Regions from separate parts of the Phyllobacterium sp. P5_D12 genome, predicted to be linked through region 2. Evidence: riboswitches for the same ligand, from Rfam matches in the RefSeq annotation. Region 2 holds a riboswitch; the other holds the start of a gene.
What was found. A riboswitch is a leader RNA that binds a small molecule or an ion and turns the genes downstream of it on or off. The one in region 2 is predicted to bind thiamine pyrophosphate.
Positions count from the first base shown of each region.

Region 1 (4,419 bases), on a different contig from region 2:
GCCGGCACAAACGTATCGCTGCAAAGCCCCGACGCGTTTATCACAAGCGTCTTGATGTGGCCCCACCAGACAGGAATGCCGGACAGGTGCACGAGGTATTGCCGCATGGTTTCTGGCTTGAGGGACATCAGCTCAGGATCGTTCTCGGGATCCTGAGTGAAGCGGTGGTGGGCCAGATGAAAGTAGCGAAACCAGTCCGAGGGCAGCACAAGCAGGATGCTACAGACGCGCGCAACGCAGTCGTTCAACCACTGCGTCCTGAACGGGGTGCGGTGGACGGACTCGTGTAGAAGGGTGAACAAGAACACGATCAGAATGCCCTGCGGGATCATCAAGAGCGGCCAGAGCGGCGCCCCTACGGCAATCAACCGTCCAAGAAGAATGATTGAGCCCCAATGGACGGCGAGTTGAAGAAGGCCGGCAAGGTCTGATTTGGCGGTCAGACGATTGCGCTGCTCCGATGTCAATGATGCAATGACAGTCCGGTGATCCATGCGGCAATGATAATCGAACGGGCCGATCTTTCATATAACGCTCGCAAAATTTGACTCTCCCGTATGTGGCAAATAGTGTGTCGCCGAATCGACTGTTATTGACGTTCGTTGCTGATGTTGCGCGCCGTTATGGGCAGAAAATCATTCAAAATCAAAGCGCTATGATGGTAAAATAATCGTAGTGCTCAATCCGCGGGTCTAAGGCTTGATCTGCGACCACGCTACTATCCTTTGAAAACAGGGCCGCATCGGCCCTTTTTCATGCACGCAAGGCAAGCATTAAATTGCCAGCAAATCATTAGAGGAGATTTCCATGAGCATTCGCCGTATTGAAGTTGGTCCACGCATGAGCCAGGTCGTAATCCATGGCAACACGGTCTATCTGGCCGGTCAGGTCGGCAGCCCAGGCAAGAGCGTGACAGAGCAGACCAAGGATGTCCTGGCTTCGATCGACCGCTTGCTCAAGGAGGTCGGCACTGACAAATCCAAGCTGTTGCAAGCCATCATCTGGCTCGATGACATGAAGGATTTCGGCGAGATGAATGCTGCGTGGGATGCTTGGGTCGATCCGGCAAACACTCCGGCACGCGCAACGGGCGAAGCCAAGCTTGCAACGCCGGAATACAAGGTCGAGATTATCATCACTGCCGCGATCTAGGATGTGTTGATATTCACGCCATGACGGTCTGCAAACGGCATTTTTCTGCGATCCGGTGCTCACGTGCTTCAAGTACGCTCTGCTCCGGTTCTCGAAAACTACCGTTTTCGACTCGTCATGATCGCGAATCGTATCACACCCTAGAATCTTCTCTGGTTCTGCATCGTCAGACTGAATCGGCTGAGACAGACTGAACACAGAATTATCCCAGCTGAGTCACCAGAATGGTTGGCGTCGTGGCAGGAATACTCAAGTAAATTGCTTGAGCGCACTGGATTTTTGGCGCGGAAATGAATAAAGTCCGCGCTTCTCCGGATTGCCGTAGGGGCAATTCTTCAAACGCTTGTCTGATTGTGGCTCATTTCCTTCCGCAAGGCGAGACAAGCATGGGTAAGGAAAACGATTGCAAGTTCTCGTCCGTGATAACAATGTTGAACAGGCCCTTCGGGTCCTGAAGAAGAAGATGCAGCGGGAAGGTCTCTTCCGCGAAATGAAGGCGCGCCAGGCTTTCGAAAAGCCATCCGAGCGCCGTGTCCGTGAAAAAGCAGAAGCCGTTAGCCGTGCCCGCAAGGCTGCACGCAAGCAGGCTCAGCGCGAAGGCCTATTGCCAGGTCCGAAGAAAAAGGAACGCGTTGCCCGCCCAGCCGGCAACAATGGTAGCGATTACAACAATCGATAATTTATGACCGGTCATCCGGTTATAAATAAACGCGACAGAACCCGCATGGCCCAGGCCGTAGCGGGTTTTCGTTTGTCTGGAGATTGACCCGCTTGACAACTGCGTCAACAGCGGGTCACATAAACACATTCACCAGGGGAGTCCCGACAAGGGGCTGAGATACTGCTGGCTTTTGCAGCGCAGTGACCCGTTGAACCTGATCCAGTTCATACTGGCGTAGGGACGGTGCAAAAGTCTTCGCATAGAGTGTCTTGGCACTCGGTCTCTGTCGAGACTCGCGAACTCCTTTCATCCTTCCGGCACAGAACTGGGTTTCCACGCACTTGCTGCGCCATGCGTCCACTTGGATGGATGCATAAAGGTCGCAGCAACACTTTTAATGGTCATGATCCTTATCCAAAAAGGAAGCACTTTTTGGGGTCATGAGCGGGCAAAGGAACCTGATGATGACCGTTTTTAATCCAATTGCTTCAAGCACGCCTACTGTTTCGACCGGACCACTGCCTGCGTCGATCAAGATTTACAAAACCGGACACATTCATCCGGATATCCGCATCCCAATGCGCGAAATCGCGGTTCACCCGACTGCCGGTGAGCCCAACATCACAGTCTATGATTCCTCAGGTCCGTATAGTGATCCGTCTGCAGAAATCGATATCGCCAAGGGCATCCCGCGTGTCCGCGAGGGCTGGCTCGCCGCGCAGGGGAATGTCCATTCCTATGACGGCCGCCGTGTCATTCCGGCGGATAATGGTTTCGCCACGGGCGAACGGCTGACGCCGGAATTTCCTATCCGCAACAATCCGTTGAAGGCAAAGGACGGCAAGGCGGTTACCCAGCTCGCTTATGCACGGGCAGGTATCATCACGCGGGAAATGGAGTATGTTGCGATCCGCGAAAATCTGGGCCGGGAGAATGCAAAGAATGGTGCGGTGCGCGATGGCGAATCGTTCGGTGCATCAACCCCCGATCACGTGACACCGGACTTCGTCCGCGAAGAGATCGCCCGGGGCCGCGCGATCATTCCTGCCAATATCAATCATCCCGAGCTTGAGCCGATGATCATCGGGCGCAACTTTCTGGTCAAGATCAACGCCAATATCGGTAATTCCGCAGTGACGTCTTCCATGGCCGAGGAAGTGGAAAAGATGGTCTGGGCGACACGCTGGGGCGCGGACACGGTGATGGATCTCTCCACCGGGCGCAACATTCACAATATACGCGAGTGGATTATCCGGAATTCGCCGGTGCCGATCGGCACGGTGCCGCTCTATCAGGCACTGGAAAAGGTCGATGGCATTGCGGAGAACCTCACATGGGAGGTTTATCGCGACACGCTGATAGAACAGGCGGAGCAGGGGGTGGATTATTTCACGATCCATGCCGGCGTGCGGTTGCATTACATTCCGCTGACCGTGAACCGCGTCACGGGCATTGTCTCGCGCGGCGGTTCGATCATGGCCAAGTGGTGCCTGCACCACCATCGCGAAAGCTTCCTCTATGAGCATTTCGAGGAAATCTGCGATATCTGCCGCGCCTATGATGTGAGCTTTTCGCTGGGGGATGGTTTGCGGCCCGGCTCCATCGCCGATGCCAATGATGCGGCGCAGTTTGCCGAACTCGAAACGCTTGGCGAACTCACGCAGATTGCMTGGGCCAAGGATTGCCAGGTGATGATCGAGGGCCCCGGCCATGTGCCGATGCACAAGATCAAGGAAAACATGGACAAGCAGCTCGCAGTTTGCGGCGAGGCGCCGTTCTATACGCTCGGACCGCTGACGACGGATATTGCGCCCGGTTATGATCACATCACGTCCGGCATCGGTGCCGCGATGATCGGCTGGTTCGGGACGGCGATGCTTTGCTATGTGACGCCGAAAGAGCATCTGGGCCTGCCGAATCGCGACGATGTTAAAGTCGGCGTGATCACTTACAAGATTGCCGCTCACGCTGCTGACCTTGCCAAGGGACATCCTGCAGCTCAACTGCGCGATGACGCATTGTCACGGGCGCGTTTCGAGTTTCGCTGGGAGGACCAGTTCAACCTGTCGCTCGACCCGGAAACGGCGCGGCTCTACCACGACGAAACCCTGCCGAAGGAAGCGCACAAGGTGGCACATTTCTGCTCGATGTGCGGGCCGAAATTCTGCTCCATGCGCATCTCTCACGACATCCGTGCCGAGGCGCAAAAGGAGGGCATGGCTGCCATGGCGGAGAAATTTCGCGAGGGCGGCGAACTCTATATGCCGTTGAACCAAGGTGCCTGAAGGAATGAACGTTCTTGTAAAGGGCGCCGGTGTGGCTGGGTTGTCGGTCGCTCATGAATTGATGTCACGCGGCGCGCGCGTGACAGTGCTCGATCCGCAACCGGGCAGCCGCGCGGCGGCATCCTGGTTTGCGGGGGGAATGCTTGCGCCCTACTGCGAGCGGGAAAGCGCTGAGCAGATAGTTCTCGAGCTCGGGCTTGGTGCCGCTGACTGGTGGGAAGCGGCGCTGCCCGGCTCAGTGACATGCAATGGTACGCTGGTCTTGGCGCCAGTCCGTGACGTCAGGGAGCTTGAACGGTTCGGCTCGCGAACGTCTGGCTT
Region 1 covers NZ_JBFUMG010000072.1:5,562-9,980, forward strand. Annotated here, with positions in the region: gene ACXJ5O_RS07595 (fatty acid desaturase family protein) at 1-494, opposite strand, end outside; gene ACXJ5O_RS07600 (RidA family protein) at 808-1,152, shown strand; gene rpsU (30S ribosomal protein S21) at 1,556-1,831, shown strand; TPP riboswitch at 1,956-2,072, shown strand; gene thiC (phosphomethylpyrimidine synthase ThiC) at 2,278-4,098, shown strand; gene thiO (glycine oxidase ThiO) at 4,103-4,419, shown strand, end outside.
Region 1: linked by a shared signal. The riboswitch ahead of thiC (phosphomethylpyrimidine synthase ThiC) and the one ahead of ACXJ5O_RS11405 (ABC transporter permease) in region 2 are both predicted to bind thiamine pyrophosphate.

Region 2 (4,419 bases):
TTCGACGGCATCGACCTGCTGGAGGCTTCGGTGAAGCAGCGGCGAAGCCTTCGCGGCAACCGCATTGCCATGATCCTGCAGGATCCGAAATATTCGCTCAATCCTGTCATGAGTATCGGCCGGCAGATCGTCGAAACGCTCAGGACGCATGAGAAGGTCAGCAAGGCCGAGGCACGCAAACGGGCGCTCGACATGCTTGCCGCCGTACAGATCCGTGATGCAGAGCGGGTCTACGATTTGCATCCGCATGAGGTTTCGGGCGGCATGGGTCAGCGCGCAATGATTGCCATGATGCTGATCACCGGGCCAGAGTTACTGATCGCCGATGAGCCCACCTCGGCGCTGGATGTGACCGTGCAACTCGACGTGCTGAGGATTCTCGACAATCTGGTGCGGGATCGCGGCATGGGCCTGATCTTCATTTCTCACGATCTGCGGCTGGTTTCATCGTTCTGCGACCGCGTCATCGTCATGTATGCGGGGCGGATCGTCGAGGAAATTGCCGCAACCGATTTGCACAATGCCAAGCATCCCTACACGCAAGGCCTGCTCAATTGCATGCCGCAGATCGGTGTCGACCGGCATCCGCTGCCGGTGCTCGACCGCAAGCCGGAGTGGGCCGCATGACGCCAACCCGGTCCAACGCATTGGTCATTGAAAAGCTCGAAGTGAAATTCGACCGCTTTCTCGCCCTGCGCGGTGTCAGCTTCGACGTGGCGCCGGGCGAATCCTTTGGTCTTGTCGGTGAATCCGGCTCGGGAAAATCCACATTGCTGCGTGCTGTCGCAGGTATCGCTCCGGTCAGCGCCGGAACGATTACCGTCAACGGCAAGACGCTGGGTTCGTCCCGCACCAAGGCATTTTACCGCGAAGTGCAGATGGTGTTCCAGGACCCTTATGGCTCGCTGCATCCGCGCCAGACCGTGGATCGATTACTCCTGGAACCGCTGGTGATCCATGGGTTCAGTGATATCGAAAAGCGTATCCTGCGCGCACTGGATGAAGTGGGATTGGGGTCGAGCTTCCGCTTCCGCTATTCACACCAGCTATCGGGCGGCCAACGTCAGCGCGTCGCCATTGCCCGGGCGCTTATCCTCGAACCGTCGATCCTGCTCCTCGATGAGCCCACATCGGCCCTCGATGCGTCGGTTCAGGCGGAGGTATTGAACTTGCTGGAGCAGATCAGGCGCGACCGGAAACTGACTTTCCTCATGGTGAGCCATGATCTCGCCGTGGTTACCCATATGTGCGACCGGCTGATGGTCATGCAGAATGGCGCCGAGGTGGAGCGGCTGACCGCATCGGAACTTGCGAAACGCAAGGTCACGCAGGAATACACGCGCAATCTTCTCGTCGCGAGCCAGGGTTTCGTCCGGCCGGATATCCAGCCTGAGCGTTAACAATCTTCATTGGATTTTTACCATTCCAACAATGATTTTATACAAATCGTGCTGCCTAAGCATGATCGTGAAAATATGAATGAATTTACTAAGCACGAATTTACGCCGGAGATTCAAAGGTCCATGTAACGACGGAGTGGGCCAATGAAAAAAATTCGAAATTTCCTCAAGGACCGCAGCGGGGCAACAGCAATAACCTTCGGATTGCTGCTCATACCGATCATGGGGATGACCGGACTGGCTGTGGATTACAGCCTCGCGAGCAATGAGCGGTCCAAATTACAGAACGCCGCAGATTCGGCCGCATTGGCTGGGGCGTCGGTTTTCACCGGGTCGAATTCTGCGGCGGCAGAAGCGCGTGCAAAAGCCTACCTCAAGGCTAATCTCGGTGCGGCAGCGGACAAGGTTACCATCAAATTCACCGCGGCCGATCAAAAGGTCAACGTTGCAATCAGCGGCGGGACAAACACACTGTTCATGCATCTGCTAAAGCAGGACAAGGTTGCGATCGGCGTGAATGCTACGGCCTTGGCGCCATTGAAACCTACAACGGCGAAATTCATTCCCGGTGACATGTACGGCTGGTATTTCAAGAAGGTTTCCATCGTTGTCGTGAAGAACGGCGTGGAAACCGTGATGGGAACTGTAACCTACACAAGTGCCTACAGAAGTGGTCCCAACAGTGAGAATGGTCGTGGTACGGGTATCAAAACCCAGGTGCCGCCGGACAATACGACCATTAATCTCGGAGATTACGACAAGTTGTATCTCAAGATGGAAGTCAAAAACGATGGCTGCGACATTGGATACAAGTACACCGCCGATCCCGCGGACCCCAACCATACTCTTTGCGTACCGAGCGCTTCCTCTAGCAGTTATAACCTGACGTTGCGCACCGACGATCCAAATACGGTCGATTATCTGTTCGTTGAGGGCGTGCGGTTGAAGAAGGGCACAACCCCTCCACTGGACGAGCTGTTCAATTGCGGTGGCAAGCAAGACCACGCTTGGGAAGATGGTGGTGGCTTTACGCAACAGGACTTTTTCTACCAGGTAGAGGCCGCCTGTAAATCCGTGGACGGCGAGAACGTCCGTCTGACAAACTAGTCCGATAACAACCACAGCGGCGCAATTGACTTTGTCCTTGCGCCGCTCCATCATGACTGCATTCCGAGGGGGGCACTGTACAGTGCTGAGATAGCGTCGAGCTGGACCCTTGAACCTGATCCGGGTTATGCCGGCGTAGGAACGGGAATTGAGCCTTCTTCGCACACCTCAAGTCTTGTCTTCGCACATATCCGGATCTCCGATCATGATGGAGACCAGACTGTGCCCGTTTCCTTGAAATTTCTCCGGCAAAAACGGTAGTGGCGTGAACAGCGCCATGCGCCTGGTTTTGCAGATAGCGGCAGCTTTGCTGGCGGTGGTCCTTTGCTGGCAAGTGATCGTCTGGGTGATGGCGCCGCCTCGCTTCATCCTGCCGGGACCATTGACGGTTATTGCCACGCTGGTCGACGAGCAGCACTATCTGCTGACCAACGCGGCCATCACGATGGTGGAGATTATCCTTGGGCTGATATTTGGGGCGCTGGCAGGCATCCTTACTGCTCTTCTCGTCTGCGCTGTGCCGGGTTTCCGGCAGATCGTCTGGCCTCTGATGCTCGTGCTGCAGGCGTTGCCGGTTTTCGCCATCGCACCGCTGCTGGTTCTGTGGTTTGGTTTTGGCCTTGCCTCGAAGGTCGTGATGGCGAGCCTCATCATCTTCTTTCCAGTGGCCTCGGCCTTCGCCGACGGTCTGCAGCGCACCAATCAGGATCTCCTCGACGCGGCGACACTGACACAGGCATCGCCCCTCGCGACACTGTTTCTCGTGCGTGTGCCGAGCGCCTTACCCGCACTGGGTTCCGGCTTGCGCGTCGCCGCAGTTTTCGCGCCAATCGGCGCTGTCATCGGCGAATGGGTTGGCTCGTCGCGCGGTCTCGGCTTCGTCATGCTTCAGGCCAATGCGCGCATGCAGACGGATACGCTGTTTGCTGCCCTCATCATTCTCGCCACGCTGACCATTGTCCTGCGCTTCCTGGTCGATGCGCTGGCAAGACGGCTCACGCCATGGGCGCGCGAGGCATGACAATTTCCCTTATTTCATCGCATGCAAAAGGATCTTCGATGTTTCGCATTCATTCCCTGATTTTCATGGTCGGTCTCGCCGTTTCTGCCTTCGGCTTTTCCAGCCCGGCCATGGCAGCCGACAAGTTGACTGTTCTTCTCGAATGGTTCGTTAATCCCGACCATGCGCCGCTGGTCATCGCCAAAGAGAAGGGTTACTTCGCGGAGGCCGGTCTCGATGTCGAGCTGATCCCGCCGGCTGATCCGGCAGCGCCGCCACGCCTTGTTGCGGCGAAGCAGGCGGACATCGCAATTCACTATCAGCCCACGCTTTTTCTTGACCATGATGAAGGCCTGCCGCTGGTCCGGTTCGGCACACTGGTCGAAACGCCGCTCAATACGGTGATGACGCTGGCGGACGGGCCAATCAAAAGCTTGAAGGATTTGAAAGGCAAGAAGGTTGGCTTTTCCGTAGCGGGCTTTGAAGATGCGATGCTGGGTGCCATGCTGAAAGCGGAAGGCCTGTCGACCAAGGATGTCGAGTTGATCAATGTCAACTTTGCTCTCTCCACCTCGCTGATTTCCGGGCAGGTGGATGCAACTGTGGGTGCCTATCGCAATTTCGAGCTGACGCAGATGGCGCAGGAAGGGCACAAGGGGCTCGCCTTCTTCCCGGAAGAACATGGCGTGCCTCCCTATGACGAGCTTATTTTCGTCACTCACCCGGATTTGCTGAAGGACGACCGGCTCAAGCGCTTTCTCGGCGCGGTGGAGAAGGGCGCGATCTATCTGACCAACCATCCGGACGATTCCTGGCAGCTCTTCATCAAGGCCTATCCGGATCTGGATAATCCACTGAACAAGCAGGCCTGGATCGACACGCTGCCGCGCTTCGCCAAGCGGCCCGCTGCGC
Region 2 covers NZ_JBFUMG010000136.1:2,016-6,434, reverse strand. Annotated here, with positions in the region: gene ACXJ5O_RS11420 (ABC transporter ATP-binding protein) at 1-627, shown strand, start outside; gene ACXJ5O_RS11415 (ABC transporter ATP-binding protein) at 624-1,400, shown strand; gene ACXJ5O_RS11410 (TadE/TadG family type IV pilus assembly protein) at 1,545-2,507, shown strand; TPP riboswitch at 2,564-2,666, shown strand; gene ACXJ5O_RS11405 (ABC transporter permease) at 2,785-3,528, shown strand; gene ACXJ5O_RS11400 (ABC transporter substrate-binding protein) at 3,594-4,419, shown strand, end outside.